One region of the Solibacillus ferritrahens genome, then DNA from elsewhere that is predicted to be linked to it. Evidence: riboswitches for the same ligand, from Rfam matches in the RefSeq annotation. Region 1 holds a riboswitch; each other region holds the start of a gene.

Region 1 (8,425 bases):
TTCGGCTGGGCACAAGGTCCATTTGAAATGTGGGATGCAATCGGAGTTGAAAAATCTGTAGCAAAAATGAAAGAAGAAGGTCGTGAAATTCCAGAGTTTGTGAGCGGATTACTCGATAAAGGCTTCTCTACATTCTATACAGAAATTGATGGAGATTTAGCATACTACAACGGTACGGAATATGTAAAAGTACCAGTAAATGAAAAGGCAATTGATTTAAGACGCTATAAGAAAAAGCATGGCGTTATTAAATCAAATTCAGGTGCAAGTTTAATAGATTTAGGCGATGGTATTGCATTACTGGAATTCCACTCAAAATCAAATGCAATTGGCTTGGACATTGTACAGATGATTAACTTTTCGGTTGATGAAGTTGAGAAGAACTTTAAAGGTCTTGTTATCGGTAACCAAGGTAAAAACTTCTGTGTAGGAGCAAACCTTGCAATGATTTTAATGGAAGCACAGGACGATAATATTTTTGAACTTGATTTTGTTATTAAATCATTCCAGCAGGCAATGCGCCGTATTAAATATTCAACAAAACCGGTTGTTGCAGCACCATTCCAAATGGCATTAGGCGGTGGTGCAGAAGTATGTTTACCGGCTGCACATATTCAAGCATCTGCAGAAACATATATGGGTCTTGTAGAAGTAGGCGTCGGGTTAATCCCAGGCGGCGGCGGTAACTTAGGACTTTATGAAAAATTCATTAAGGGCTTACCTCAAGGTGTAGAAGTAGACTACCAGCATATTGCTAATAAAGTATTTGAAACAATTGCAATGGCAAAAGTTTCGACATCTGGGGAAGAAGCGCGTGAAAACAATTTCCTAAACTTCGCAGATGGAATTTCTGTTAACCCAGATCATTTAATCTATGATGCGAAACAAGCAGCACTAGCATTAGCTGAAGCTGGCTATACACCTCCTGTGAAAAGGAAAGTAAAAGTAGTCGGTGCGCCAGGTTATGCAACGTTACTATTAGGTGCACAAGGAATGTTCGATTCGGGCTACATTACAGAACACGATTTGAAAATCGCTAAAAAGCTGGCATATGTCATCGCAGGCGGCAAAGTACCATATGGAACTGAAGTATCAGAAGAGTATTTATTAAACTTGGAAAAACAAGCGTTCCTAGAACTAGTAGCAGACCAAAAATCGCAAATGCGTATGCAGCACATGCTAGTAAAAGGAAAGCCGTTACGTAACTAATATTTGAACTATTAAAAATCACTTTGATATGGAATATAGGCAAGGACACCTCTGGATAAGCGTTCGTATGAGACAGCTGTTTCAGACCACGCTCCCGGAAGTGTTCGCCGAAATGAAATCAACGGTATGTTGAGAATATGTCGCTGGCAGGCAGATTACGAGTTTACTTGCTAGCTAATCACAAGGGGGAAACATCATTATGCGTGAAGCCGTTATCGTTGCAGGAGCACGAACACCGATTGGACGTGCGAAAAAAGGAACTTTGGCAAATACTAGACCCGATGATTTTGGTGCAGTTGTAGTAAAAGAAACGTTAAAACGTGCGGGCTATGAAGGACCAATTGACGATTTAATTATGGGATGTGCGATGCCTGAAGCAGAGCAAGGAATGAACGTTGCCCGCTTAGTAGGAGCATTGGCAGGTCTTCCAGATACAACACCAGCATTAACAGTAAATCGCTTCTGTTCATCAGGATTACAAACAATTGCGTATGCAGCTGAGCGTATTATGCTTGGTCATTCAAAGGCAATCGTTGCTGGGGGTACGGAATCGATGAGTATGATTCCGATGACAGGCAATACTGTGCGCTTAAATCCTAAGTTAGCTGAAGATGCACCACAATATTATATCGGGATGGGGCATACAGCAGAGGAAGTGGCAAATCGCTACAATGTAACTCGCGAAGATCAGGATGCTTTTGCTGTACGCTCACATGAGTTAGCTGAAAAAGCAATTAAAGAAGGTAAATTCAAAGACGAAATCGTACCGGTAGAAGTTACGGAGTACTATGTCGATGAAAACAATCAACTAAAAGAAAAGACAATAATATTTGATACAGATGAAGGGGTTCGTCCAGGTACTTCGGTTGAAACGCTGGCAAAATTACGCCCAGCCTTCAATGTAAAAGGTTCTGTAACAGCAGGGAATGCTTCACAAACTTCTGACGGTGCAGCAGCAGTATTAGTAATGGATCGTGAAGAAGCAGAAAAACAAGGGATGAAGCCACTTGCTAAGTTTTTAGGTTTCGCTGTAGGTGGAGTTCCACCGGAAGTAATGGGTATCGGACCAATCGTAGCGGTACCAAAAGCATTAGAAATTGCAGGGATAACTCAAGATCAAGTAGATTTATGGGAAATTAACGAAGCGTTCGCATCGCAATCAATTCAGGTAGTACGTGAATTAGGTATTGACATTGATAAAGTGAATGTTAACGGTGGTGCCATTGCATTAGGTCATCCGCTTGGAGCAACCGGTGCAATCCTAACAGTAAAACTAATTAACGAACTAAAACGTCGCGGTGGAAAATATGGTGTTGTAACGATGTGTATCGGCGGCGGTATGGGTGCAGCAGGGGTATTTGAAGTATTGTAATTCACAAAGGAAACTAGGGAGGAATTTATTATGGAACAAACAACAAATAGCATTATTAAAGGTGGCGGCTTCTTAATCGAGGACGTGGAAATCAACCGAGTATTTACACCTGAAGACTTTACAGATGAGCAAAAAATGATTGCCCAAACAACTCAGGAGTATGTTACGAATGAAGTATTACCAGTTGTTGAAAACTTAGAGCATCATGAGTTTGATCATTCAGTACGTCTATTAAAAACAGCTGGGGAACTAGGTTTACTTGCAGCTGACGTACCAGAAGAATACGAAGGTCTTGGCTTAGACAAAATTTCTTCGGCATTAATCGCTGAAAAAATGTCTCCAGCAGGCGGGTTCTCAATTACTCACGGTGCACATGTTGGTATCGGTTCATTACCAATCGTATTATTCGGTAACCATGAGCAAAAAACTCAATATTTACCGAAATTAGCTTCAGGTGAGTTAATTGCGGCATATGCATTAACAGAACCAGGTTCAGGTTCTGACGCATTAGGTGCAAAAACAACTGCCAAATTAAATGAAGCAGGTACACACTATGTATTAAATGGTGAAAAACAATGGATTACAAATGCAGGCTTTGCAGATGTATTCGTTGTGTACGCTAAAATCGATGGCGATAAATTTACAGCATTCATCGTAGAGCGTTCATACCCTGGAGTTTCAGTTGGTCCGGAAGAAAAGAAAATGGGGATTAAATCTTCTTCTACTCGTACGTTAATTTTAGAAGACGCACAAGTGCCGGTAGAAAACTTACTTGGTGAAGTAGGGCGCGGTCATATTATCGCATTCAACATCTTAAATATTGGACGTTATAAATTAGGGGTAGGTACTGTAGGTGCATCTAAACGTGCATTTGAATTAGCAGTAGCTTATACAAACCAACGTCAACAATTCAAAACTAAATTATCGGATTTCAACTTAACAAAAGAAAAGATCGCATCAATGGCTTCTCACATTTATGCATCAGAATCTTTAAACTATCGTACAGTTGGTTACTTTGAAGATCGCTTGAATCAGTTATCAGACGAAGAACAAAAAGACGGTAAAGCAATTGCTGGAGCGATCGCTGAGTATGCAATTGAGTGCTCGATCGCAAAAGTATTCGGTTCTGAAACTTTGGATTACGTAGCAGACGAAGCAGTTCAATTACATGGTGGTTATGGCTTTATGGCTGAATACGAAGTAGAGCGCATTTACCGTGACTCACGTATTAACCGTATTTTCGAAGGTACAAATGAAATTAACCGTATGATCGTGCCAGGCACTTTCATGAAAAAAGCGCTAAAAGGTGAATTACCTCTATTACAAGTAGCACAGGAATTACAAAATGAATTATTAATGCTTATGCCGGAAGAAATCGGTAACGAAGCATTAGAGCAAGAAAAATATTTAGTGAAAAATGCGAAGAAAATTGCTGTACTTGCAGCAGGTGCAGCAGCACAACGCTACGGTGCCAAACTAGATGCAGAGCAAGAAATTCTAGTAAACATTGCAAACATTGCGAACCAATTATATGCAATGGAATCTGTAGTGATCCGTACACAAAAAGCAATTGAGCGTGACGGTGAAGGAAAAGCGGCACAAAAAATTCTTTATACACAAATCTTCTGCCAAGAAGCATTTGCAGAAATCGAAAAAGAAGCAAAAGAAACATTAATCGCTTCAGTTGAAGGCGATGATGCACGTATGATCTTATCAGCATTACGTAAATTAACACGTAACAACCCTTACAACTTAATTCCGAAAAAGCGTGAAGCAGCAGCGAAATTAATCGATGCTGAAAAATATGTAGTTTAATAGATAGAATATAATCGGATGCAGGAAGCTGTATCCGATTTTTTCTACGGAATAGATTTTCTAATAAAACGAAAAAAGTTCTAATATACTTTAAACGGTGCTAATTTAAATCGCATGTTCTAATAAAAGTGGCTGTTTTTCTAATATGTTTTCAAAAGTTTCGAATAAGAAAATGATTACTTCTTAAAAGCATTCGAGATATTCTAATATCATCAAAAATCTTCTAATATTAATTAATTTCAATATAACTCCCACAATGTAATTCCAATTTTGATTTGTTTTTCTATATCCGTTACAATAAGGGAAAATCAATGGTAAAGAGGAGTTCATTTATGACAGTGAAATTTATCCAATATCCAAAATGTACTACATGTAAAAAAGCACAGAAATGGTTAGATGAAAACGATGTTCAATATGAAAATATTCACATTGTTGAACAAACGCCTACTAAAGAACAACTTAAAGCGTATTATGAAGCGAGTGGGGTACCTTTAAAGAAATTCTTTAATACTTCAGGTATGAAATATCGTGAGCTGGAACTAAAAGACAAATTGCCTTCAATGTCTGAAGATGAGCAATTGGAGTTATTAGCTTCAGAGGGTATGCTAATTAAGCGTCCGATTGTAACAGATGGTAAAAAATTAACATTAGGTTTTAAGGAGTCTGACTTCTCGGAAACATGGAAATAAACCGGTATTCACGTTGTATTTCCGAACGAAATATGGCAAAATGAAGTTGAATGTACTACATAATAATGGAGGTTTTTTAATGAGCACACCTAAAGAATTACTTTATTCAAAAGAGCATGAGTGGGTAAAAATGGAAGACGGCAAAGCAACAATCGGGATTACGGATTTTGCGCAATCTGAATTAGGGGACATCGTGTTTGTCGAGTTACCGGAAGTAGGCGACGAAATTTCAAAGGATCAGCCATTCGGCAGTGTAGAATCTGTTAAAACTGTTTCGGAACTTTATGCGCCAATCTCAGGTAAAGTTGTTGCTATTAACGAAGAACTTTTAGACAACCCAGAATACGTAAATGAATCTCCATACGGAACTGCTTGGATGGTTACGATTGAAGTAACAAACGATGCAGAAGTTGAAGAATTAATGGATGCAGATGCTTATTCTGCATTAATTGAACAATAAATATTTAAACACCAAAGCCTAAAAGTTAAAGGTTTTGGTGTTTTTTTGATATTGTATAGATAGCCGTAATTGATGAAAGGAAGCGTATCTTTATGGGAAAATGCATTGTAGTTGAAGGACGAGCTGATAAAATGAGGTTAATACCCCTATTGGCTGAAGAAGTTACTATTCTTTGTACAAACGGAACAATAAGCGAAGTCAATTTAATCGAATTACTAGAAGACTATGAGCATTATGAAATTGTAACAATGTTTGATGCAGACAAGAATGGTGAAAAGTTAAGAAAACTAATGAACCGAGCATATCCTGAAGTAAAACAGCTTATCATACCTCAAGAATATGTAGAGGTTGAAAAAACGCCTACTATAATTTTACGGAACTTATTAATACAAGCAAAATTTTCAATAAAAGAAGGATGACTTATATATGGAACAATGGTCAAGAGAGCAGTGGGAACAAAATATACAACAATATGATCAAACAGCATTTTTTCTATACACTCCAATGTGTGGTACTTGTGAGATATCTGAAAAAATGCTAAAAGTAATCGAGAAATTACTACCAGATTTACCATTAGGTATGGCAAATATCAATTATATAGAAGGTTTGGCCAACGATTTGAAAATTGAAAGCGTACCTTGTTTAATTGTTTCTGAGAATGGAAAAGTGATAAAAAAGTTATATGCATTTAAATCCGTACCATTTTTGTATGAAATATTAAAAAAGTAATTGACGTCTTCTCTTTAGCATGATAAAGTAACAGACATAATAATAAAACTTAATAACGTTACTCTTATAAAGAGAGGTGGAGGGAAGTGCCCTATGAAGCCCGGCAACCAGCATTTTATGCAAAGGTGCCAATTCACACAAAGTTTAAACTTTGAAAGATGAGAGAACGGTTTACCGTATAAATTTTTATGTGAAACCTTTCTACTTGTCGTGAGTAGGAAGGTTTTTTTGGTGTAATTTTATTTTCGAAGATGCGAAAAAAACACCAAAAACATTATATTGAAATTACAGGTAGGTTATTTCAAGAGAAGGGGTACAACGCATGATTGATATACAAAATATCACGAAAGTATATAACACAAAAAACGGTGAGCTTACAGCGGTAGACAATGTTAGCTTATCCATAAAAAAAGGAGAAATATACGGTATTATCGGCTACAGTGGTGCTGGTAAAAGTACAATGATCCGCCTATTAAATGGTCTGGAAAAACCTTCAACAGGTTCAGTTATTGTAGGTGGACAGGATATTTCTAAAGCTTCAGGGGCAAAGTTAAGAGAAGCACGCCAAAAAATTAGTATGATATTTCAGCACTTTAATTTGCTTTGGTCACGTACAGTCGAAGAAAATATCGCATTTCCTCTTGAAATCGCAGGTGTTTCAAAAACTCAGCGTGAAAAGCGAGTAGAAGAGCTTATTGAACTTGTAGGTTTAAAAGGAAGAGGAAGAGCCTATCCATCTCAACTTTCAGGTGGTCAAAAACAACGTGTCGGTATAGCCCGCGCATTAGCGAACAACCCGGAAGTTCTACTATGTGATGAAGCCACTTCAGCACTTGATCCTGAGACGACGGATTCGATTTTAGAGCTATTACTAGATATTAATAAAAAGATCGGTTTAACAATTGTATTGATTACCCATGAAATGCATGTTATTCGCAAAATCTGTAACCGTGTGGCTGTTATGGAGGCAGGGAAAGTAGTGGAACAGGGAGATGTGCTACAGGTTTTCCAAAATCCACAAGCGCCGATCACAAAAAATTTCGTTTCACAGGCTTCTGGGGAAACACAGGAAATGCAAGCCTCACTAGAGCAAATCTTAGCGAACTATCCAGCAGGGAAAATTGCCAAATTAACATTTGCAGAGGCAACGACAGAACAGCCGGTTATCTCTCAGATGATCAAGCAATTTGACATAGTTGTTAATATCGTTCACGGGAAAATCTCCAATACAACTGGTGGTTCATTCGGTACGTTATTTATTCATATCGATGGTGAGCAACATGAAGTAGAGAAGGCATTAAACTTCTTAACTAAGCAGGAAATTCAAACGGAGGTGATTGAGCATGCTTAATCAATTATTTCCGAACGTTGACTGGGGTAAAATGCTTGATGCAACATACGAAACTGTTTATATGACAGCTGTAGCGACAGTCATTACATTTATCCTCGGAATTCTAATAGGAATTGTATTGTTTTTAACAAGCGACAACCAGTTATGGGCAAATAAAATCGTTCACTTTTTAACAGGATCACTCGTAAATATTTTCCGTTCGATTCCTTTTATCGTATTAATTATTTTGTTAATTCCATTTACAAAGTTTTTACTGGGAACAATTCGGGGTGCCAATGCAGCATTACCAGCGCTTATTATCGGAGCGGCACCATTTTATGCCCGCATGGTATTAATCGCACTAAGAGAAATTGATAAAGGTGTTATCGAAGCAGCGCGCTCGATGGGAGCCAAAACATCGACTATTATTTGGAAAGTACTAATTCCGGAAAGCTTACCAGCACTAATTTCCGGTATAACAGTAACAGCAGTTGCTTTAGTCGGCTATACAGCAATGGCTGGCATTATTGGAGCAGGTGGACTAGGGAATTTGGCGTTCCTTGATGGATTCCAGCGTAACCGTACAGATGTCACGCTTATGGCGACAGTCTTAATATTAGTTGTAGTATTCATTATTCAATATATTGGTGACTTTATTACGGTAAAAGTGGATAAACGATAGTTCGTGACTTACAGGTCATAATTATATAAGCCAAAGTTTTTTGAACAATAATAAACGCAAACTTACAAGAGTGCGCGTTTATACATTCAATTTACTGAATATAAAAATTGTTCGGTTAATAATGGCTAAAAATAACAAA
Region 2 (8,425 bases), on a different contig from region 1:
ATCGGCTATCGTGCTTGGTGGGATAATCGGAATAGGCTATTTAGTAAGTGCACCATTTTTTAATGCTGATGAGAAATATGAATCTGCTCAAATGAAAGAGCAAACAGAAATTTCGCCGTTTGATGAGAAGAAAACACCGGCGAGTGTGCCACCACAATTCGTAAGAAACAAAATGAAAAAAGCCTTTGGTCAAGTACCAAACACAAGCTACTATGAATTAGGAAGCTTACAAATTCAAAAAGTAAATGATAAGTATGTGTATATTGCACCTGTGGAATTTTCCGGTGTATTTAAATGGTTCAATGGAAAAACGACACCAGGTTATTTCACAATGAGTGCGACGGATTCCAGTGATAATCCGAAATTTATTAAATCGGAAATGAGCTATGTTCCATCGGCCTACTTTAATAAAAATCTGGAACGCCACATTCGATTAAATTATCCTACGTTGATTTTTTACGGTGATCCTCAATTGGAAATCGACGAAGATGGTCATCCTTATTACATTCGATCATTTGGGGAATTTATTTCTGCGCGTAACGGCTTTGACGTAAAAGGTATTGTACTTGTCGATGCAAAAACAGGTCAATCTGAAATGATTGCGACGGCGGATGTTCCGGAATTTATTGATGGCGCAGTATCTCCAGAGACAGTAAGCTTACAGAACAGTTACTACGGAAACTATGTCCATGGCTTTTGGAATAGTCTTGTCGGTAAAAAGGATGTAAAATTACCGAGTGATGAAGGTACAGAAGCAAATGTAAGCCCAATCTTTATGGAAGATGGAGAAATGTATTATTTCACTGATTTCACTAGTCCTAAAGAGGGCGTTGATTCAATGCTTGGCTATGCATTAACACATGCACGTTCAGGTGAAGCAACTTATTATACGGGGAATTTGGAAGAGTCCTACATGGATTCACAAGGGGCTCTAGATATAATTGAGAAAAAATTCATCGAAAAAGAATGGAACGGTGAAATGCCGATTCTTTATAATTTTTACGGAGAAGCAAGCTGGCTATCGGCTGTTTTAGATGCAAATGGCTTCTTACAAAACTATTTCATCGTTTCCGCGGCTAATCCGGAAATTTCAGCATTCGGTACAACACCTAACGAAGCGCTAAGACTATATAAAACAGCCCTCAGCAGGGGTGGAAGTACGGTAGATGGCTCTTCGAATGCCGAGGAAGCACAGTTGGCATCAGAAGTTGTCCGTGTTTATAAAGAACGTGTAGGGGATTTCACAATTGTATCGTTCTTAACAAAAACTGGTGAAAGCTTTATTGTAAGCTCAGAAACAGCACCTTTTGCGATTTACTTGCAGGAAGGCGATAAAGTAGTGCTGACATATGCAAAAACAGGGGAAGATTTCCAACCTGTAAAAGCACTGCAGATTGTAGGATTATAATAAAAATAAAGGAGTATGCCGTTAGTTTCGGCACGCTCCTTTATTCTTTAGGTAAAACATATTTTTAACAATTTGCTGCATCTAATACTCTTGAATAAAATGCAGCATTTTTTTATAACGTTCTTCAATATGATTATCCGAATAAAGTGTAATTGACATGAATTTTTCGTTTTGTTCTTTTAAAATTTCACGCAATTTCGCAAATTTCTCTCCTTGTTCACGTTCGAGAATATAATGTAAGTGGAAAATTTGCAATAGGGCCACTTCCGGGTCTTCCAAATTGCAAACAAATTTAATCTGCCAAATATGTGTATAGGAGATATATTGATTTACATAAGCAGTTATTGCTTCATATTTTTCTTTATTAATATGTGATTCAATCTGATTGTGGAGATCTCTTAGTGCAGTGTTAATATCAATTATTTGCAATAAATGTTTGCGCACTGTTTTTAAATGTTGATGTTCCAAGGATTTTGCTACAAGGCTAGAGGTCATTTTAATTCCTTCCTTTTATTAAAGAGGTAACATTATTTTAACAAAACTTAGTATAAAAATCTTAGGTATTAAAGATCGAATTAACTGCGGCAATAAAATTAATTTCCATTATGCTTATATAGAAAGAACTAACGAGAAAAAATCCACTAGTATAATGGAAACCAATGTTAGCGTTGTAGAAAAATAAAAAGAGGGTAGGACATAAGTAGAAATCTCATAGAATAAGAAGAAAACCCTCACTAAGAAATGGATATTTAATAAAATTGATTGGAGGGGCGAGTGTAGCTGACGGCTATCACCTTTCGCTACAAGCAAAGCTTCCTGCGGGAGTAGCGTGATGCCTGAGGCTACAGGCTCTGGCCACGCCCGTGGAAAGCGTCCCCGGAATGGGAATCAATTGTGTGTACAGCAAAAAAACATCATTTTTCTCTCAGAGAAAAATGATGTTTTTGATTTTGTTCCAGCCTCTTTAAACTTTCTATTACTTCCAGTTAAATCCTTTAGAAGCTAAGAAATTCTTAATATGCGGTCGTTTTTGTTCAATTAAATAGTCAGCCATTTGCTTCGTCCATGTAGCTATTTTTTGATTGGAAGAACGGCTTGCGTAATAGCTTTCCATTGTTGCATCGTATTCATCTAAAAGAGTTTCATACTTTTCAACGTTATAGCTGTTTTCGTGTAACACGGCATCTACTGGTAAACGTGGTTTTGTTTCGTTTCGTTTTGTAGGTGTCCCGATTGTCATTGCAAATAGTGGGAATACATTTTCCGGCAAGTTGAATAGGTCGCTAATCTCATTTGGATTTGTACGTGCACCGCCAATATAGCAAATACCGTAGCCCATTGCTTCTGCTGCAACAACGAAGTTTTGAGCAAATAGTGAAACATCTGCAACCCCTACAAGTAAGTTTTCCGCTGAGTCTGTGACGATGTTAACACCGTGCTTTTGACCTGCTGCTTGTAATCGCTTGAAGTCTACGCAAAATAGAAATGAGGCACCAGCTGTTTGGAATTGGAATTCATTCTTCGATAGCTCACCTAATTTTGCTTTCTTTTCTTCATCCGTTACCCATATAACACTATATGCTTGAACAAAGTGTGAGCTTGCTGCCATTTGGGCCGTTTCGATTAAATCAATGACCGTATCTTTTGAAATTACTTCACCTGTATATTTCCGAACAGATGAGTGACTACGTAACAATTCTCTCGTTTCCACATGAACATCTCCCTTTGTATGTATTAGAAAAGCTTAAAGGAACGATCCCTTTAAGCTTATTTTAGTCAATTTTCTATGTGAAGTCGATTATAATAGCCCAATCCATTTCCAGTAGGTTGCACTAAGAAGAAGTATTAAAATATAGCCAACGATTGTTAGCGGAATACCTGACTTCAAAAAATCCTTTGTTGTAAATGCGCCTGTACCATAAGCAAGCATGTTTTGTGGCGCGCTTACTGGTAATAGGAATCCGAAACAAATAACAAATTGCTGGATTAACACAAATCCAATTTGGTTTTCTACAGGCATCGGTAAACTAATAGCCAATGCAATAAATACGGGAATTAGTGCGGAAGCCAAGCTCGTCGCAGATGCAAAACCTAAATGAATGACAATGTTGAAAACAGTAACTAATGCAATGGTAGCTAAAATAGGCATTGTATCTAATCCAAGAGAACCGAAAATCGTATCGGACAGCCATGCGGCACCTTTTGTACTTAAAAGCGTCGTTCCGAGTGAAATACCAACTGCAAAAACAATCAATGTACCCCAATCAATACGGCTAGAAGCTTCTTTCCAATTGAATACACCAATTTTAGGTGTCAGTAAAAAGGCAATTGCCAATATGGTGATTGTTGTTGTATCAAATGGATGCAATTTTCCTTCTGTAGACCAGAAGAATAATAATAAAATAGATGTAATGATTAACGTGATTTCTTTGCGTTTTAATGGACCTAGCTCTTGTAATTGCACACCGATAATTTCTTTTCCGCCAGCGATATTATCCGTTTCTGGTTTTATTAATTTAATCATAACGAAGAATAATACAAATGACATGATAATAGAAAACGGCGCAGCATACATAAACCACCTGCCCCAGGAAATATCGACTCCAAATTCAGAGTTAATAAAACCAAGTGCTACTAAGTTTTGCGCAGCAGCAGTTTTAATCCCCACATTCCAAATTGAAACAGCTTGAGTAGCGGTAATAACTAACAACGCCGCAAGTCTACTTTCTTTTGATAAACCAAATGCAGCGACAACCCCTAATAGAATGGGTACAACTGCACCAGCACGAGCGGTCGCGCTTGGTACAACAAAGGCTAATACAATTGCTACTAAAATTGCGCCAACTACTAATGCTTTCGTTTTTGTTCCAACCAACGATAAAACCCACAGTGCAATACGCTTATGTAAGTTTGTAATTTGCATCGCTGCCGCTAAAAATAATGCGGCTCCGACTAATGCAACGGAGGAGCTACTAAATCCACCTAATGCTAATTTTAATGCTTCATTTGTACCCATTTGTACAGAAGGATCTTCCATACTCGGAGCCAAACCCAATAAAACAGCGATGGATGCCAAAATCATTGCAGAACTAACCGGATAGGCTACGGCTTCGGTTACCCATAATATAACGGCAAATGCTAAAATAGCTAATGCTCGTTGTCCAACAACGGGAAGATCTCCACCACTATTTGGAAGTAAAACAATTGTAATGAGTGCTGCAAACGCTAAAACTATCCATACAGGTTTTAAATTTCGTTTACTTGTCGCTTCTGTTGCCATACGTAACGCCTCACTTCATTTAAAGTTTTAGTTAAATAATAAATTAATAAGAAAAAATATACCCATTTTTCTAAAAGTCAAACGTATTCTTTATTTCCAATTGTAGGGGAAATCCTTTAACAATTATGATTATAGCACTTCCGAAAAATGATTAATGTTAATATTTGGTGAATAAATATCTTGAGAAAAATCTTGTTTTAAGCAGAAATTGTATAGAAGAGTATAATTATTTTAGTGTAGGGAGATAAACCATTTTTGAGAATAAAATTAAAATCAGAAAATTTTAATTTTTTGGTTGACTTATAGAATTACTCTGTTTTATACTGAAAATCAACGATGGAACATAAATCACATATCTCTTATCAAGAGCGGCGGAGGGAATAGGCCCTGAGATGCCCGGCAACCAGTGAGTGATCAACTGACTAAGGTGCTACATCCTACAAAATGGACAGTCATTTTGAAAGATAAGAGGAGGCAAACTTGCTCATACGCAAAACCCTCTTCTTAACTGAAGGGGGTTTTTTTCATTTAAAAAATCCTCCTCAAAAACACCGATTTCACCATCGAATAATTTTTAGGAGGTTATTAGAGTGACGAATTTAAGACCAGAAACTTTATTATTGCACGGGGGGCAAAAGCCAGATCCTGTGACGGGGGCAATTGCAGTTCCCGTATATCGTACAACTGCCTATGCATTCAATGACACTGCTCATGCGCAACGTCTATTTGCATTACAGGAAACGGGCAATATTTATTCTCGTATTATGAATCCGACAGTTGGGGCATTTGAAGAACGTGTTGCTTTACTTGAGGGTGGCACAGCTGCAGTAGGGCTATCATCTGGCGCAGCAGCAGTGGCATTCTCCATTTTAAATGTAGCCGGTGCAGGAGATGAAATTGTCGCAGCAGGTTCTCTTTACGGAGGGACATACAATTTATTCGCAACAACATTGCCACGCTACGGCATTACGGTCAAGTTTGTAGACGAATCAAATCCGGAAAATTTCCTAGCGGCAATTACTGATAAGACGAAAGCAATCTTTGCTGAAATTATCGGAAATCCAAGCTTGAAAGTACTGGATATTGAAGCGGTAGCAAACATCGCTCATGACAATGGTCTTCCTTTATTAATCGACAGCACATTTGCTTCCCCATATGGAAGTAATCCGATTGAATTCGGCGCGGATGTTGTCATTCATTCTGCAACAAAATGGATTGGCGGTCATGGAACGACGATTGGCGGGATTGTCGTTGATGCCGGGAAATTCGACTGGACGCAAGGAAGACATCCAGGATTTACGGAACCGGATACTTCTTACCATGGCCTACGCTACGGGATTGACACAGCAGGCGCTGCATTTGCGACAAAGCTTCGTGTTCAACTATTGCGTGATTTTGGTCCAACATTATCTGCTGACGCGGCATTTAATTTCCTACAAGGACTAGAAACGCTTCATTTGCGTATTGTCCGACATAACGAAAATACACAAAAAGTTGCAGAGTATTTAAGAAACCACCCATTTGTGGAATATGTAAATTACAACGGCTTTGAAGATTTTGCAACACATGATTTGGCGAAGAAATATTTGAAAAACGGCTTTGGATCGATTATTACGTTCGGCATTAAAGGCGGACGTGAAGCAGGTCGCCAAGTAATTGATAACGTGGAATTGTTCTCGCATGTAGCAAACGTTGGGGATGCCCGTTCATTAATTATCCATCCTGCTAGTACAACACACCAACAATTATCTGCAGAAGAATTAAAAGTAGCCGGTGTTTCAGAGGAGCTCATTCGCTTATCAATCGGTTTAGAGGCAGCAGAAGATATTATCGCGGATTTAGAACAGGCATTAGCGAAAGTTGCGGCTGAAGTAGGCGCAGAAACAAACGCATAAAACTTTAAAAAAGGCTTAGCTTTTCCCATTCGAGAAGCTAAGCAATTTTTAGAAAATTAATCCCTACTATTTATATAAGTTTTATTGACAAAGTTAATACCTAGTAATACAATTGGAATAATAAAACTACCAACCAAAATATTTGAAATAATGTTGCAGCATTATTGAAAGAAAAGGAGTTGTTCGACATGGGGAAAGTATACAGTGCACAAAATGTAGCAGCCTATATTATTTATGAATTAAACGAAGTAAAGGAATATATAAACGCTTGTGCAATTCAGCAAATTTTAGCGGATGTAAATGTCATGTGGCAAAAGGTTTTTGGGCATAGTGCTTTCTCAGAACAAACTCACAATCTAGAAACAACAGGCTATGTCATAAAGGAAGTGGATGAGGAGTATAACATTCATGGAAGTGCACATATTTTAACTCCTGCACGCGAATGGTTTTTAAAATACGGCGAGTTCCAGTTAGTGCAACGTCCATATGCGGTGCCAAATTACTCCGTAAAAGAAGAACTTGTTATGACAAAAATTTTAAATGCGCATCGTTTGCGCGTATATAATTCCGTAAATGTAGCAGTATAAAATAACTTTAAACACTAGCCAGAGAATTTCTGCTAGTGTTTTTGTTTACCCAATTTAGCTATTAAACAATAGAATTTAAATGAAATTTGACCGTTTACAGTAAACAAATGTCCTTCTAGGAGAGATTCTCCTTGTTTTCATGTATTATATAGGATAGAATTTCTTTAAGATAAATTATTTGAATTATTCGTCAATATATATGTGTTAAGAATTTGGAGGAGAAAGGCAATGGCAACAATCAAGGCAGCGATCTTAGGATTTGGCACAGTAGGTCAGGGAATTTACCATATTTTAAATGAGAAGAGGCAGGAGCTTCGCGAAAAGCTGGGTGTAGAACTGGAGGTCGCGAAGATTTTAGTGACTGATGCTAGTCGCGAGCGTGTACCGGGAACGATGCATTTAATGACCGAATCGATGGATAACGTACTGGAGGAAAGTGGCCTGCAAGTTGTATTTGAAGCGATTGTAAATGAAGAACCTGCATTCACTTACTTAAAACGAGCTGTTGAGGCTAAATGTCATGTCATTACAGCAAATAAAGTCATGCTTGCTAAACGGGGCGAAGAGCTTGAAGCATTAGCAAAGTTAAATGGTGTATTCATTGGCTTTGAGGCAACTGTAGCAGGTGGTGTACCTATTATAAAAACGATGAAAAATATCCTGCTTGTAAATGAAGTAAGATGCGTACAGGGAATCTTGAACGGAACAACAAACTACATCTTAACGAAAATGCGTGCGGAGGGCTGGAGCTTTGAAAAGGCATTAAATGAAGCACAGCAATTAGGATATGCAGAAGCAGATCCATTTAATGATATTTCGGGTCAAGATGCCTTTAAAAAGCTGATGATTTTATCAAGCTTAGCATTTGGAGAACAACCAAACTGGGCAGATGTAGAAGTGATTGGCATTGATACAATATCAGCCGAGCAAGTAGCCGATGCGAAAGCGCAAGGGCTACGATACCGTCATGTGGCAGAAGTTGAAAAGCTGGAAGATGGTACAATTCATGCAAAAGTTGCACCGCTCTTAGTAAATAATGAACATCCACTTTATCCGGTAGATGATGTCTTTAATGCCGTAACGATGGAAACAGACTATATCGGCACATTATCCGTAATCGGACCAGGAGCAGGTATGTATCCGACAGCAAGTGTCATGGTAGAAGATTATGCGGAGATTATTGGCAAACGGGCAGGTTTTACAGTAACAATTTAACAAAAGAGAAGCTATCTCACTTAATGAATTAAATATTATC
Region 3 (8,425 bases), on a different contig from region 1:
CATTACCGCATCAAAGCGCTCTTCCCCATCTTCCAAGTTAATGGAGTTGATAATCGCTTTACCTTGCGAGAACTTTAGTGCAACTTCCATTACTTTTTCGTCGGTTGAATCTATTACGAGTGGCACCTTTACCTTTTTTACAACTTCCTGCATAAAATTTTTCATATCTTCTACTTCATCACGGTCTGGGTTTGCTAAACAAATATCAATTACATGCGCCCCATTCTTCACTTGCGCACGTGCAATTTCCGCTGCTTCCTCAAACTTCCCGTCAACAATCAAGTTTTTAAATTTACGCGAACCAATTACGTTTGTTCGCTCTCCGATAAATAACGGACGCATCGATTCATCATATTGCAAAGGCTCAATACCCGATACGACATGTCCATGTGTAATGGCTTTCGGCTCGCGTGGTTTATGGCCTTCTACTGCTTTTCGAATTGCTGCAATATGCGCAGGTGTCGTCCCGCAACATCCGCCGACAATGTTTAGCCAGCCTTTTTCTGCGAAACCTTTCAATTTTTTGGATAATGAATCCGGCGTTTCATGATAACAACCTTCCTCATCCGGTAAACCGGCATTTGGGTAACAACTAATATAACCAGTCGAAAGCTCTGCCAACGAACGAATATGATCGGTCATAAATTCCGGACCTGTCGCACAGTTTAATCCGACAGACAATGGTTTAATATGTTCAATCGAGATATAAAATGCCTCAATTGATTGTCCAGCAAGCGTTGTTCCCATTGGCTCAATTGTCCCTGAAATCATAACTGGCAGCTCTTTACCAAGCTCCTCAAATGCCCGGTGGATTGCAATCGTCCCCGCTTTCACATTAAGCATATCTTGAGAAGTTTCAAGCAAAATTAAATCTGCCCCTGCTTCAGTTAATGCTTTTGCTTGGATATAAAAGTTTTCTTCTAGCTCTTCAAATGTAATACCGCCTGTTACCGACAATGTTTTTGTCGTAGGGCCGATTGCACCTGCGACAAAACGTGGCCATTCTGCTGTTGAAAATTCTTTCGCAGCTTGTAATGCGATTTTGACTGCATTCTTATTAATTTCAACTGCCTTATCTCCTAAATCATACTCATTTAAAACGAGCGGTGTACCTCCAAACGTATTTGTACAAATAATGTCTGCCCCTGCAGCTAAGTATTCGCGGTGAATCTTACCTAATACATCAGGTCTTGTCAGCACCAGGTTTTCATTACAACCGTCTAATTCTTCTCCACCAAAGTCTTCATATGTTAAATTTTCTGCCTGAAGCATCGTCCCCATGGCACCATCGATGATTAAGATTCTTTTTTGTAATTGCTCATGAATTGGGTGATTATACATTTGACTGAACTCCTTTACTTTCCACATCATATTGTTTTACATATTCCATTAATTCCAGTGTCATTTCATAACGTAAGAACGGGGTAATTAAATAAATCCCATTAAAGTATTTGCACGCTGTATCGAGCAATTCTTTCGCAATGGCAATGCCTTCTGCTGTAGCTGCATCTTTATCGTCCCCACAGGCTGCCATACGAGCAAGTACTTCATCAGATAGTTTAATCCCCGGCACTTCATGGTGTAAAAACTCTGCACTGCGTGATGAGGTAAGCGGCATAATTCCAATATAAATCGGCGTATCCAAATGCTTCGTCGCCTCATAAATTTCGATTATTTTTTCTTTCGTATAAACCGGCTGCGAAATGAAATAATCGGCACCATGTTCAATTTTCTTCTCTAAACGGGCTACTGCACGGTCCAGTACACGCACATTCGGATTAAATGCAGCGGCCACAGAAAAATCGGCTTGTTTTCTTAACGATTTCCCTGTAAATGAACCACCTTTATTTAACTGCTTAATTAACGAAATTAGCTCCATTGAAGACACATCATATACACTCGTTGCACCCGGGAAGTCTCCAACTTTCGTCGGGTCTCCTGTTATGACAAGAATATCATGTAGCTCCAAAGCATTCAGTCCCATTAAATGCGATTGAAGACCAATTAAATTACGGTCACGACATGTTAAATGCGGCAATGAACGAATACCATGTTCCTTCAAAATAGCCGCCATCGCAATATTGCTTATACGGGGTGAAGCAAGCGAATTATCGGCCATCATAATAACGTCCGCCCCTGCGTTCGCCAATTGTTTTGCCCCTTCAACAAAGCCTTCAATTTCAAGATGTCGTGGTGTATCAAGCTCCACAATAACAGAACGCTCACGTTTTGCTTTTTCATGAAGCGGTTCCTGCTTTCGAGGTTCTGCAATACGAACAAATTGCGTATGGCCATGCTTTTCCTCTTTTGTTTCAACTGGCGTTAAATTTGCTAAATATTTTTTTACTGCTGCTATATGCTTCGGCGTAGTCCCACAACAACCACCAATTAAACGCACCCCTTGGTTTACAAGCTCTACAGCTGCACGTGCAAAATAATCGGTTTCTGATTCATATACAACACGCCCATCTTCTATATCTAAAAGAGAAGCATTTGGGTATGCCGATAGAAAGGCGGTTTTAGGTAGATTTACCCCTTCAAAAGCCTGAATTGTATGAAATGGCCCTAAACGGCAATTGCTTCCAACAATATCTGCACCTACTCGTTCAAGGTCTTGTAGTGCTTCGTTTAATGTCATTTGATTTTGAAGTACACCTGGCTCCTGCATCGTTACTTGTGCAATAATCGGTAAATCGGTCATTGAACGTAATAGATGGACACAATGCGATAATTCTTCAAAATCGTAATACGTTTCCAGTAAGAATCCATCCGGTTCACCAGCTAGTAATACTTCCACTTGCTCTTGAAAGGCAGCTAAGATTTCATCTAATGTTGCATCACTTTTTCGAATCCCTCGAATGCCACCGATTGTTGCCAGAACATACTGTCCCCCCGGAGCAGCTGCTCGCTTCGCAATCTTCAGCGCAGCTTCGTTAAATTCCTTTACACGACTTTCAAAACCATATCGAGCTAACTTAATCGCATTCGCTCCATATGTATTTGTTTGAATAATGTCTGCACCTACAGCAATATATTCACTATGAATTTTCTCGATAATTTCAGGCCGTGCAATATTCATTTCCTCATGGCAGTAATCCAACCCATAGGAATAAAGTAAAGTTCCAATTGCTCCATCCGCCGTTAAAACGCGTGTTTTTAAATCTTGTAGTAAACCCATTGCTTCCACTCCATCATTCACAGTATTTTCAGTATATTTTTAATACAAAAAAGCCTTCTTTCATTAAGCAAAAGAAGGCTTGATAGTTGTCAGTCGTCAACTTAATCCCTTCTCATCTTCTGGCAATCGCCACTGGATTTAGCACCTGACATAATGTTGGTTGCTGAAGTTTCAACGGGCCAGTCCCTCAACTTCTCTCGATAAGAAATTATATGAATTTTTCTAAAATTTAAAATTAAAAATTATTTAAGTAATCATATCGTTATCTAAATAAGACGTCAATACCCTTTAGCCGAATAAAGTATTTCTTTACATAATTCGTGTAATAATTTGTTCCGCCGTTTTTTTACCATTTTGAATACATGCACCAATCCCTACCCCAAAGTAGGAACATCCAGCTAAAAGCAGATTCGGGTAGTGCACTTGTAAATAATCTACAACTTTTGATAACGCTTCATTATGCGCTAAATCATAACGGGGCATCTGATTGATCCATTTCGTAACATTTACGACGGTCGGTTTCGCTTCAATACCCAAACTTAATCGGATATCCTCCATTGCGACTTTCTTCAACTCTTCATCAGGCATTGCTACCAGCTCTTCATATCGCGGATTAATGTTTTTATAAAATAAACGAACGAGCAGATTCCCTTCTGCTGACGTATGCTTCCATTTACGACTTGTCCATGTAGATGCATTGCATACTAAATCACTATTATGGGAGACAATAAAACCTGTACCGTCTGCTGGTAAAACATTGTCCGGTACATCAAAGCCAACATACATCGTTAAAGCAGATGCCGTTGTAAACTTTTCAAGCTGTACATCCAAATTGTCGTCTTGCAATACAGTACGTACTGTATCATTTGGTACGGCAAGAACAACGATATCCGCTATAATCGTTTCGTTTTCTAAAACGACTTCATACTGTCTGCCTACTTTTCGTATTAGCTCTGTTGCGGTCCTTTTTATGAATTCCACTTCTGGCAACTGCTCTTCAAGACGGTCAATTAATGTAGATAAACCCTTTCGAAAAGAAATAAACTTCTTATCTGCTGCTTTTTCAAACTGCTCGCGATTTGCTTCAAAACCATTCATAATCGACCCATAATTATTTTTATAATCTACTAAATAAGGTAACGTTGACGCTAAGCTCAGCTGATATAAATCACCTGAATAAACCCCTGCCAATACAGGAGCAATTTGTTTTTGCACAATTTCTTCACCTAAAAAATATTCTAAAAATGAACCAATTGAACTTTCCTTTGTAAAATCTTTATTTGGAATTTCAATATCCTGTAATGCCCTTTTCTTTCCTTCTTCTGAAATTAACGTGCTCGACATAAGTGATTCCACACTCATCGGAATGCCGAATGTTGACCCTGCGGGAATAGCATGCAGCTCATTATTAGTATGAATGTAAGAAATGCCTGTTTCGTTATAAACAAGCTCCGATTCAAAGTTAAGCTCTTTCACTAGCTCTAGCACATTGGGATGACGCGCTACAATGGAATCCGCACCGGTTTCCATAATAAATCCCTCTTCATACTCTGAATGTATTTTTCCGCCTAAATACTGATTTTTCTCTATTAATACTAACCGCGCTTCAATATTCTTTTCATGCATTTGATTTTTTAAATAGTGCATCGTACATAATCCAGTAATCCCGCCACCTACAACTACTACTGTTTTCATGTTGTTCTCTCCTATTTCGTTCACTTTTTCTTCTCTTAGTATAATCGTTTTCACCAGAGATATGGACAGGCAGATAAAACAATTTTCAAAATTTAAAGTCATCGCTTATAATTTCAAATTAAAAAGCTATGCAAAAAGGAAGAACCTTTCGCATAGCTTTCTTTTAAGTTATTCTAAGTCGTGCGAAATTTGCGCCAATGAATCTGCAGAATTTGTTACTAAATCAAAGGCACCCGCAAGTTCTACTATAACGTCTCCAATTAGCCCCACCTCTTGCTCGACTAAATCATTTTGCTTTTTCGTCTCAACCATTGAATTAACAATAGCATTAAACTGAACTTCAGTAGATTTCATACTTTCTTCCCCGATAAGTATCGCTGCTTTTATTTCCTGCAATGATTCGAGTAGCTTTGTCGTTCGGATATCTGTATTTTGCAACAGTCCCTCTACATTTATTGCTGAATTTTTCGTCTGCTCCGATAGTTTCCGCACTTCCCCGGCTACAACACCAAAGCCTTTACCAGCTTCTCCAGCACGGGCTGCTTCTATCGCTGCATTTAGCGCCAATAAATTAGTTTGATTCGCAATGTTTGTTACTATACCCATCGTGGATTCCATCTCTTTTGATATGTCAGCTAGTTTATCTATTTCTGACGAAATCGTTGCTACTGATTGATTGATTGCAGTCATACTCTCTGATTGATGCTGAACTTGAGCTTTCCCTTGATTTGCCTGTTCTGTAGCCACCGATGAAATATCACTCGCTTTTTTCGAATGGGATACAATGACCATGGATTGTGCACTCAGTTGTTGGAACGATGCATTTGTTTGCTCAGACATTGTCGCTAAATTAGAGGAAGATTCAATAATAGCATTTCCTATTTTACGTTTTTCCTCTACTAGCTTTTCTTCCTTTCTTTCCACTACTGCTTCATATTCTTCTAAAACAACTTGCTGCTCTAGGTTTAATATTTTCGATATGGCTGCAAGCGTAAGAAAACGTTGCTCGTCGTTCTTAATATTTACATTTACTAAATGAATAAAATCTATTAATAGGTTTGAAAAGGCCGTCATATACCATTTCGTTTTTAATCCAATATGTACATGGATACGCGCAATTTTTTTTCGTTTCTCAAAGTACGTATCGTCAATAATTCCACTAAACATTTCGCAAATATGGGTTTTCAAAGTACCTTTCAAACGGTCAACTGAGCTATGTTTATTAATTATTTCAACCAAACTATTTTCCAGACCTAGTTTTTTATAAAAGTTATCTACAATATGTTCGATGTTATTATCAACATACGGTTTCATTACTTTCAAGTATTTTAAATCTTCTTTTGTTAAGCCTAACATTTGAATTTGTGTCCTTAATTCCTCATCAGATACATACGCTAACATTACCTCATTATGTATTGATAAATCTTCCTGATTCTCTATATCCTTTTTTTTAAAAAACATATGTTTCCATCCTCACCCTATTGGTATTTCCTTTTGTATACTATGTAATTGGAAACAATGTAAATGTATAAATTCCCTTGTTACTTAAAAGTAAAACCAAAGCCTCAATTTAAAATAGTACCGCTTGTTATCTTGTATAATTTAGCAAATTGTTACAATAAAAGCAATCCTACTAATTAATTTTTAATAGGATTGCTTCTCATTTCCATTTTGATGGAGCAGGTTATTCTTATTTAAAAGATAGTTGCTGTGTCAGGGAAATAATTTCCGCTTCTAGCGATGCTGAACGCTTATCAAAATAACGTATGCGCTCTATACTACGATTTTCGATATGTTTATTGGAATCCAACATATTAATAACATCACAAGTGAATAGCTTTAGCGTTCGAAAACCTGATTCAATCTTCCTGACCTCTTTGCCAAATGTTAAAGCGGTGTTATCTTTAGTTTTACCTTTTTTAATTTCGATAATATTTTTATTAATGAGATGATCAATCTCATTATAACGATCTGTTTGTTTATAGGTCATCATTTGGATTCGTTGATTGTATTTGATGACATCTTTATTTTCTAATCCAGTTTGGACATATTCTCTTAAATATTCAACAATTGTACAAAGCGTTGTTAAACTTTCACGTTGCTCCAATAGAATTTGCTGTAATTTTTGAATAACATCTTCACTGTCATTAGAAGAGATATGCGGTACTGCAAACATAAACATAAAAATTCCCCTCCTTATCACTTTCCCCTATTGATTACATTCCCAAATTTATTAGGAAACTAAACATACAAATTACTATGAAATATGATTAATTTTCATCAAATCCTTTAAAGCTTTCAAGGCTTTCCAATTTTTCACGCCACTTAGCAGCTTCTTTAAGATTTATTTGTTCGTAATAGATTACTATTCTTTTAGTAGCTTCTCTATCGCCCAGCATACTAGCCTGCTTGTAATAAGTCATTGCTCTGTCTACATCCTGAATAACACCATGACCATGCTCATAACAGTAACCTAAGTTATAAATCGCATCGACATGGTAATGCTCGCTCGCTTTTCTAAACCACTCGATTGCTTCTTTATCGTTCTGTTGTTGACCAAGTTCCCCTGAATAGAAAATCATACCAAGGCGATATTTAGCCTCTGCATATTGAAGATCGGCACTGCGTTTATAATATTCCAAAGCTAGTGATGCATTGCATTGGGTACCCAAACCTTGCTCATACATAATTCCCAACGTATACATCGCTTCTGGTACACCATGTTTCGCTGCTTTTTCAAACCAAAGGAACGCTTTTTTTTCGTCCACTTCTGTAGCTTCCCCATTGAAGTACATATCAGCTAAATTATTCATCGCATCGCGGTGACCTAAATTTGCTGCGTCTTTATACAATGAGAATGCTTGCTGTTCACTGCCTTTTCCACCAAGTCCTTCAATATAACAATTCGCCAGCTCATACATCGCCTCTGAATTTTTATGTTCACTGACTGTAGTAAGTAAATTGTACATTTCCTCAAAAAATCCATACTGTTTATATAATAAAGCAACATTGATCATTGCTTTTTCCATACCCTTTTCCGCTAATTCGAACTCCTCAAGCCATAGCTCTATATTATCTAATCCTTGTTGCTTAAACCATCCAAAAAATTCAGTACGCTTGTCCATCATTTCAAACTTCCCTTTGCTGAAAATAATTTAATAAATATTGTCTGAATTCAACAACAGCAGGTGGTAGATAGCGATTTTTTGCCCAAGAAACACCAACGGAACGATAGCACGGCGGATCAACCTTTAGCCTTTTTACTTTGTAATGGTCAAGCCCCTTAATATTTGGAATAAGGGAAATACCCATCCCAGCTCCAACAAATCCTGCCACTGTATGCATTTCTTCAGCAGCAAATGTTGTATTAAGCTCAATCCCCGCATCTAAAAAAAATTCATCCACTAACTGTCGCAGCGAGTTGCCTTTTTTTATCGCAATAAATGGTTCATTTTTTACTTCATCGAGCTTTACCGATTCTTGCATAGCTAATGGATGTGTTGTCGGAACAATTACGAAAAGTTCCTCAACAAACAATTCTTCTGTTTCTAT
Region 4 (8,425 bases), on a different contig from region 1:
TGTAGTCAATGATTTCCCTAAATGATCATGAATATATATGCTATTTAAAGGCCATAAAAATGAATTTCCGACCGTATTTACGAATGTGCCAATAATTAAAAACCAGACTTGTTTAGGCACTGAATTTCCTCCTTCAACTTTTGCTCAAATTCCTAGTTTATTCTTTCATTTAAATTTGTACAAGAAAAAAATTTTCTAGTAGGACACGATGATCTGTACATGATAGAATAATACGTTAGAGGAGTGAACAACGAATGACTGAAACAAACTTTCCTTTCCCGTCCGACGGGAAACGTTATTATACATGGAATCGCTATTTGCGAAATGAATTTGGAAAGAAAGTATATAAAGTCGCATTAGATGCTGGCTTTGATTGCCCAAACCGTGATGGTACGGTCGCTTTTGGCGGTTGTACGTTTTGTTCTGCAGCAGGTTCTGGTGACTTTGCTGGTAGTAAAGTGGATCCAATCCCCGTACAGTTCGAAAAAATCAAAGCGAAAATGGAGAACAAATGGAAAGATGGCTTAACGATGGCCTACTTCCAAGCGTACACAAATACTCATGCACCTCTTGAAGTATTAAAAGAGAAATTCGAAGCAGCACTCGCTTGTGAAGGAGTAATGGGGCTTTCTATCGCAACACGTCCCGATTGCCTACCTGATGATGTCGTAGAATATTTAGCTGAATTAAATGAGCGCACTTATTTATGGGTAGAATTGGGATTACAGACAGTCCATGAAAAAACTGCCAACTTAATTAACCGCGCACATGATTATGCGACTTATGTGGAAGGCGTAAATAAATTACGCAAGCATGGCATTCGTGTCGTTACACATATTATTAACGGATTACCTTTAGAGGATTACGATATGATGATGGAAACAGCTCGTGAAGTGGCAAAACTTGATGTACAGGGCATTAAAATTCATCTTCTACATCTTTTAAAAGGAACGCCGCTCGTGAAGCAATACGAAAAAGGCATGCTGGAGTTTATGGAAAAAGATGCATATGTTCAGCTTGTAGCAGATCAGCTTGAAATTCTTCCACCTGAAATGATTGTCCACCGCATAACTGGTGATGGTCCAATTGATTTAATGATTGGTCCGATGTGGTCTGTAAACAAATGGGAAGTACTTAATGGCATAGATGCAGAGTTGGAAAGACGTGGCTCTTATCAAGGAAAGTACTATAAGGCGGAAATTGCAAAATGATATTAGAACGTGTTATTCAATATGCTCAAACTTTATTGAAAAAATCAGTTTCAGAAGGTGAAATTGCGGTCGACGCTACAGCAGGCAATGGACATGATACACTTTTTTTAGCAAATCTTGTAGGTGATAATGGCTATGTGTATGCGTTTGATGTGCAAAAGGAAGCGGTTGATGCCACACTACACCGTCTACTAGACAATGCACTTGAGCACCGGGCAATTGTATTAAAGGACGGGCATGAAAATGTAGCCAAATATATAAATAAACCTGTTGCTGCAGCTATCTTTAATCTAGGCTACTTGCCTGGCAGCAATCATGAGATTATTACTCGACCTGATACTACAATCCAAGCAATCGAAAGCCTTTTAACATTATTGAAAGTTGGCGGAGTTATTGTATTAGTTGTATATTATGGACATGAGGGCGGCAAAGATGAGCGTAATGAAGTAATTGAATTTGTCAGTAATTTATCCCAAAAGCATGTTCATGTTTTACGCTATGAATTTATGAATCAAAAAAATGACCCACCATTTATTATTGCATTAGAAAAAGTAAAAGAATTTCCGAAAGAGGGCTAAGTTTTCTTAGCTCTTTTTTATCTAGTAAAGAGGTGAATTATATGCGTTTATGGCACACCGAGCTCATCCCATTTATCCCAAAAAGCCAGTTGCTTGCCCAATGGCGGGAATTGAATAGTATATTTGCTAAGGAAGACCGCCATATACTTATTAATTATGTATATGACTATCCAAAAGAAGATCTATATATTTACACACAAATTGTACTTAAAGAAATGCTGGTCCGTAATATTACAATTCGTACGATTGATAAAATGGAGCGCTATTTTACAGATATAACAATTCCCCCGAATTACACACCCTTTAAAGATCATCATAACGACGAGTATTTAACTATTTGTTATTATAATTTATATGAAAAATATATTCGAGGACAAAAAGATTTTTCAAAAGAACAATTTGATGCATTACAATTATATTTTTACTCGCAAAAAAGAGATTCCAAATAACTGGTCCATTCAAAAAGTTCTTCGCATATTAAAAGGAGCAACCTATTATAGGCTGCTCCTTTTATTCTATTTATCTTGCTTCTTATATGTCTCCCAGAAATCCGCGTTTTTAATTCCGAGTTTTATTGGATCAAATACTGGGTCTTTACCTTCTTTTTTCTGCTGCTCATAGTCTTTTAAAGCTATAAGAGCCGGTTTCATGATGAATAATAGCATGATGACGTTAATCCAAACCGTTAACCCTAGCCCTACGTCACCGAATGCCCAAGCTAAATCCGATGTTTTAACAGTGCCGTAAAATGCTGAAGCCAATAATACGAATTTCATTAAGAAAATTCCTATCCTTCTGGCATTCCCATTTAGCATATACGAAACATTTGTTTCCGCAATGTAATAGTATGCCATTAATGTAGTGAAAGCAAAGAAGAACAATGAAATCGCTACAAATCCAGATCCGAAGTTATTTAAAGATGGGAACGCGTCATTTACTGCTGCTTGAGTAAAGCCTGAATAAGTAATTGTCTCATCCATTTTTGCTTCGATTAATGGACCGTCTTGGCTACCGTCATGTACGTTGTATGTACCCATGAATAAAATCATTAATGCTGTTGCAGAACATACTAATAGTGTATCAATATAAACTGATGCTGCTTGAACAAGACCTTGTTTTACTGGATGTGATACTTCTGCTGCGGCAGCAGGATGTGCCCCTGTACCTTGACCAGCTTCGTTTGAGTAAATCGCTCGTTTTACACCCCAGAAAATTGCACTCCCGATCATCCCGCCGAATACAGCATCTGTCGCAAAGGCACTACGGAAAATTAAAGCAAATACATCAGGCACAGCTGTAATATTCATAATAATAATAATACCCGCTACCAATAAATAAGCTAATGCCATAAATGGAACTAAAATTTGCGCAGCATTTGCAATACGCTTAACACCGCCGAAAATAATAACCGCCAACAAAAGAATTGTAACTAAACCAGTGATCCAAGGTTCAATTCCAAATGCATTATCTACCGCGCCGGCAATCGCATTTGCCTGAACACCCGGCATTAAAAATGCAACAGATGCAATCATCGCAATGGCAAAAATAATACCTAAGGCACGAATACCTGTTGTCTTTTCAATATAGAATGCAGGTCCACCACGATATTGACCATCTTTCTTTTCTTTGTAGATTTGCGCTAAAGTCGATTCCATATAGGCTGTTGATGCTCCAATAAATGCAGTAACCCACATCCAGAATACCGCACCAGGACCACCGAACGCGATGGCTGTAGCTGTACCAACGATATTACCTGTACCGACACGACCAGACAAAGCAATGGATAATGCCTGGAACGAAGATACACCTGCCTCTGATTTTTCTCCTTTAAACATTAACTTGAACATGTCCCCAATTAACCGGACTTGAGCAAATTTTGTCAGGATTGAAAAGAACAAACCTACGACTAAAATACCGTAAATCATTACAGGACCCCATAATATATTATTGGCCCATCCTACAAAATCATTAATAAAATCCATATTTTACCCCCTTGTTGAACTATTGTATTAATTAGAAATTTAGTATATTACAAATATTCTAAAATTTCGATATATTTTTTTGCTAAAATTAAAAAAAAACCTAACAAAATTCGACTTTTGTTAGATTTTTTATTATTCTACAATATATCCAAGGTCTCTTAAGACATTATTAATAAAATCAATTGTGTACCGGAAAACTTCTTCACGTTCCACTTCAAAAAACAAGCTATGCAGGCATCCATTCCATTGTTTATAGTGAAATTCTGAAAGTTTTTGTTCCATCATCCATTTTTTAGAAGTACTAATGTCCGTTATTTTATCATTTTCCCCAGTCATTAGTAACAGTGGAATATCAGGGAATTTATTTTCAGGATCACGGATTATTCGTGTCATTTGCTGCCATTCCCGATACCATTTAACAGTCACCATACTATTTAATGGTAACTGCTCCTTTAACTCCATCAATACATCTGTATTACGGGTGAAATATTGTATGCTCAATTCATGTTTTAATTTCACATTCGATGTTATAGCACTAAAGCTTGATAATGCATTGGATAGTTTCCCAGGCGCTAATTTAAAATGAAGCCACGGTGATGTAAGGACAACACCTGCGCATTCTATTTTATTTTTCTGCAGCACGTACGCTGCAATAGATGCGCCTAATCCATTACCTACAATAAAAAGAGGCAAATTATATTCTAGAGCAACCTTTAATAACACTTTTGTATAATTATAGTATTCTTCAAAATTTTCGTCATGATATCTTGCATACTTTCCTTGCTCACCATGCCCAGGCAAATCCCCCATTACTACATGGAAGCGAGCACTCCGAAATTTTTCGATTAACCATGCGTACCACCGATGCTGTTCATATGCACTATGTAGAATAACGACTACGGCTTTTGGTTGATGCTCTGTTTCCCATTTCCACATGGTCAATCCTCCTTACATAAAACAGTCTGCTATAATTTATTATATAAAGTTAAAAGATGATAATTGAAAATTAATAGTGATTTGATACGATTACAATAGCTATAATACATTCTATAAAAGAAAAGAGGAATTGAACATGATATACCCTTATAAAGATAAATCACCAAATATTCACCCAACTGCCTTTATTGCTGATTATGCAACAATTACTGGCGATGTGACAATAGGGGAAAATACTTCCATATGGTTTAATACAGTGATACGTGGTGATGTGAATAAAACAATTATTGGAGATCGAGTTAGTATTCAGGATTTAAGTTGTCTTCACCAAAGCCCTGCCTATCCGCTCATTATTGAAGATGAAGTAACAGTAGGTCATCAAGTAACATTACATAGCTGTACAATAAGAGAACGCGCTTTAATCGGTATGGGTTCCATCATTTTGGATGGTGCAGAAATAGGTGAAGGAGCATTTATTGGTGCAGGCAGTCTCGTACCACCTGGAAAAGTGATTCCTCCCAATTCTCTTGCTATGGGGCGCCCAGCAAAAGTTGTACGTGAAGTAAATGCAGAGGACCGGGCAGATATGGATCGCATAATTAATGAATACGTAGCGAAGGGACAATACTATAAATCACTACAGAAATGACATTTCGCTATCTTTCAACTCACCTACCATATAAATGAAGGAAGTATATTATTTTCCATAATAATAGAAAAGGAGCCGTCCATTTGACTGAACGCTCCTTTCCTCTTTAAAGTCCGGCTTTTTCTTTAAGTTCAGCCGCTTTATCTGTATTTTCCCATGGTACATCAATGTCTGTACGTCCGAAATGTCCGTATGCTGCTGTTTGTTTATAGATTGGTCGACGTAAATCCAGCATTTTAATAATTCCTGCCGGGCGTAAATCAAATAGCTCACGTACCCATTCTACGATTTTGGCAGATTCTACTTTACCAGTGCCGAATGTATCTACTGCAATTGATACTGGCTGCGCAACACCGATTGCATAAGCCAGTTGAACTTCTGCACGATCCGCTAATCCTGCCGCAACGATATTTTTTGCAACATAACGCGCTGCATATGCTGCAGAGCGGTCTACTTTCGTTGCATCTTTACCAGAGAATGCACCACCGCCGTGACGTGCGTAACCACCATACGTATCTACGATGATTTTACGACCTGTAAGACCAGCATCACCTTTTGGACCACCGATTACGAAACGACCTGTTGGATTAATGAAATATTTAGTTGCTTCATCTAATAATTCAGTAGGAACAACTGGTTTAATTACATGTTCTTTAATATCTTTTTGGATTTGTTCTAATGTTGCTTCTTCATCATGCTGTGTGGAAATAACGATTGTATCAACACGGACCGGTATATTATTTTCATCATATTCGATAGTAACTTGTGTTTTACCATCTGGACGTAAATACGTTAATTCTCCTGTTTTACGTACTTCCGTTAAACGACGCGCCAATTTATGTGCTAAAGAAATAGGCATAGGCATAAGTTCAGGCGTTTCATTGCAAGCGTAACCAAACATTAAACCTTGGTCTCCAGCACCGATTGATTCTAACTCATCATCCGTCATTGAACCTTCACGTGCTTCTAACGCTTGGTCTACACCTTGTGCAATATCCGGTGATTGTTCACCAACTGCAACTAGTACAGCTAAGTTCTCTGCATCAAAACCATATTTCCCGCGTGTATAGCCAATCTCTGCTACAGTATCACGGATAATCCCTTTCATATCTACATAAGTAGTAGTTGTAATTTCACCAGATACTAATACTAAGCCTGTTGTTACCGTAGTTTCACAAGCTACACGTGCATTTGGATCTGCTGCTAAAATGGCGTCTAAAATGGCATCCGAAATTTGATCGCAAATTTTATCTGGATGTCCTTCCGTTACACTTTCTGATGTAAACAGTCGACGATTTTTCATGTCATTTCCTCCTAATTCACTTTGGCAATTGTTTTATATTTTAAAACGAAAACGATACGGTACTCATTACCCATGCCCGCTTATATTTTCGATAAAGTAAATCCTACTTTTCAGAGTAGAAAATGGTTTTACCAATCAAGTCTCTAGAGCAGTATATTTTACTGCAAGGCGAGACACGATAAACGTCAAGCTTAATTGCTTTGACACGAGGTTTTGAAAGGTCATTTCTTATTTATATACAATTCATATTAAACAAAAAAATCCTTTCACTCATTAGCCGCGTTCATCACGCGTGAGGAAAGGATATATATGCTTCGTTACCTTTCACTCTTATCGTTCAAGGGTAATTTTGCCCTTGCATCAGGTTGGCACCAACACGCATATAATATGCACAGGTTGCCGGGTTTCATAGGGACCTGCCCCTCCACCAGCTCGGGATAAGAGTATCCGTTCAATTACACATCCTACCTAAAAAAATAAAGGCTGTCAATAAATTTTGTCCGATTTTAAACAGTTAAAAATTCCACAAAAAATAATTCATAATTAGTATAGATTATATCCTTCAATGTGTTATACTATTTTTGAATTAATAAACAACTCCCCTACTATAAGGGAATACTATAAAAAAGGATGGTATTTAATAGATGAATTCGGTAGAAATTGCTAACGAGCTGAAAGAACTTTTAAACGGGGAAAACATCAAAACTCAATTATCTGTTCCACAATTAGTTGAAAAAGCTACATCACGTGGAGAAGCAATGTTAACTGTTGAAGGCGCTTTACGTGCTGAAACAGGTAAATATACTGGTCGCTCACCTAAAGATAAATATATCGTTGAAGAAGAGAACTCTAAAGATAAAATAGATTGGGGTAAAGTTAACCGTCCTATCTCTTCAGAAGTATTTGATAAGCTTTATGTCAAAGTTGTAAACTACCTAAAAGAACGCGATGAATTATTTGTATTCAACGGTTTTGCGGGTGCTGACAAAGACTCTCAATTATCGATTAAAGTAATTAACGAATATGCTTGGCATAACCTATTTTGTCATCAATTATTCATCCGTCCTACAGCAGAAGAATTAGCTGCACATGTCTCTGACTTTACAATTGTTTCTGCTCCAAACTTTAAAGCAGATCCAGAAGTAGATGGAACTGGTTCGGAAACATTTATTATAACATCTCTTGAAAAGAAAATCATCTTAATCGGTGGTACTGAATACGCTGGCGAAATGAAAAAATCAATTTTCGGGATTATGAACTACTTATTACCAGAACAAGGTATTTTCCCAATGCACTGCTCTGCTAACGTTGGCGAAAAAGGCGACGTTTCATTATTCTTCGGTCTATCAGGTACTGGTAAAACAACTTTATCGGCTGATTGCGACCGCAAATTAATTGGGGATGATGAACACGGTTGGTCTGATAATGGTGTTTTCAACATTGAGGGTGGATGTTACGCAAAAACAATTAACCTCTCCGCTGAAAATGAACCAGAAATTTACAATGCAATTCGCTTCGGTTCTGTATTGGAAAATGTAGCGGTTGATTCAGAATCACGTATTTGTGATTATGATGATGGTTCTTTAACAGAAAATACTCGTGTTGCATACCCAATCGATTACATTGATAACATCGTATTACCATCAGTAGCAGGTCATCCAAACACAATTGTCTTCTTAACAGCTGATGCGTTTGGCGTATTGCCTCCTATTTCAAAATTAACGAAAGAGCAAGCGATGTACCACTTCTTAAGTGGCTTCACTTCA

The links. A riboswitch is a leader RNA that binds a small molecule or an ion and turns the genes downstream of it on or off. The one in region 1 is predicted to bind S-adenosylmethionine.
Region 2: another riboswitch for S-adenosylmethionine. It lies ahead of SNE38_RS11870 (O-acetylhomoserine aminocarboxypropyltransferase/cysteine synthase family protein); the one in region 1 lies ahead of SNE38_RS00270 (methionine ABC transporter ATP-binding protein).
Region 3: another riboswitch for S-adenosylmethionine. It lies ahead of SNE38_RS16750 (bifunctional homocysteine S-methyltransferase/methylenetetrahydrofolate reductase); the one in region 1 lies ahead of SNE38_RS00270 (methionine ABC transporter ATP-binding protein).
Region 4: another riboswitch for S-adenosylmethionine. It lies ahead of metK (methionine adenosyltransferase); the one in region 1 lies ahead of SNE38_RS00270 (methionine ABC transporter ATP-binding protein).

What each region holds. Positions count from the first base shown of each region.
Region 1 covers NZ_JAXCLE010000001.1:47,997-56,421, reverse strand. The annotation lists gene SNE38_RS00305 (3-hydroxyacyl-CoA dehydrogenase/enoyl-CoA hydratase family protein) at 1-1,209, shown strand, start outside; gene SNE38_RS00300 (acetyl-CoA C-acetyltransferase) at 1,409-2,581, shown strand; gene SNE38_RS00295 (acyl-CoA dehydrogenase family protein) at 2,612-4,396, shown strand; gene SNE38_RS00290 (arsenate reductase family protein) at 4,729-5,085, shown strand; gene gcvH (glycine cleavage system protein GcvH) at 5,165-5,545, shown strand; gene SNE38_RS00280 (toprim domain-containing protein) at 5,638-5,964, shown strand; gene SNE38_RS00275 (thioredoxin family protein) at 5,972-6,274, shown strand; SAM riboswitch class I at 6,336-6,439, shown strand; gene SNE38_RS00270 (methionine ABC transporter ATP-binding protein) at 6,597-7,625, shown strand; gene SNE38_RS00265 (methionine ABC transporter permease) at 7,618-8,286, shown strand.
Region 2 covers NZ_JAXCLE010000011.1:17,241-25,665, reverse strand. The annotation lists gene SNE38_RS11890 (hypothetical protein) at 1-1,408, shown strand, start outside; gene SNE38_RS11885 (hypothetical protein) at 1,490-1,876, opposite strand; gene nfsA (oxygen-insensitive NADPH nitroreductase) at 2,385-3,119, opposite strand; gene SNE38_RS11875 (DASS family sodium-coupled anion symporter) at 3,207-4,688, opposite strand; SAM riboswitch class I at 5,045-5,159, shown strand; gene SNE38_RS11870 (O-acetylhomoserine aminocarboxypropyltransferase/cysteine synthase family protein) at 5,279-6,583, shown strand; gene SNE38_RS11865 (hypothetical protein) at 6,772-7,170, shown strand; gene SNE38_RS11860 (homoserine dehydrogenase) at 7,399-8,385, shown strand.
Region 3 covers NZ_JAXCLE010000022.1:15,433-23,857, reverse strand. The annotation lists gene metH (methionine synthase) at 1-1,341, opposite strand, end outside; gene SNE38_RS16750 (bifunctional homocysteine S-methyltransferase/methylenetetrahydrofolate reductase) at 1,334-3,178, opposite strand; SAM riboswitch class I at 3,288-3,385, opposite strand; gene hemG (protoporphyrinogen oxidase) at 3,488-4,873, opposite strand; gene SNE38_RS16740 (globin-coupled sensor protein) at 5,042-6,334, opposite strand; gene SNE38_RS16735 (chemotaxis protein) at 6,564-7,049, opposite strand; gene SNE38_RS16730 (tetratricopeptide repeat protein) at 7,144-8,001, opposite strand; gene SNE38_RS16725 (LysR family transcriptional regulator) at 8,003-8,425, opposite strand, start outside.
Region 4 covers NZ_JAXCLE010000025.1:27,265-35,689, forward strand. The annotation lists gene SNE38_RS17405 (MDR family MFS transporter) at 1-120, opposite strand, end outside; gene SNE38_RS17410 (TIGR01212 family radical SAM protein) at 255-1,211, shown strand; gene SNE38_RS17415 (tRNA (mnm(5)s(2)U34)-methyltransferase) at 1,208-1,789, shown strand; gene SNE38_RS17420 (pyrimidine dimer DNA glycosylase/endonuclease V) at 1,831-2,238, shown strand; gene SNE38_RS17425 (alanine/glycine:cation symporter family protein) at 2,305-3,771, opposite strand; gene SNE38_RS17430 (alpha/beta hydrolase) at 3,904-4,707, opposite strand; gene SNE38_RS17435 (gamma carbonic anhydrase) at 4,844-5,356, shown strand; gene metK (methionine adenosyltransferase) at 5,463-6,659, opposite strand; SAM riboswitch class I at 6,987-7,103, opposite strand; gene pckA (phosphoenolpyruvate carboxykinase (ATP)) at 7,304-8,425, shown strand, end outside.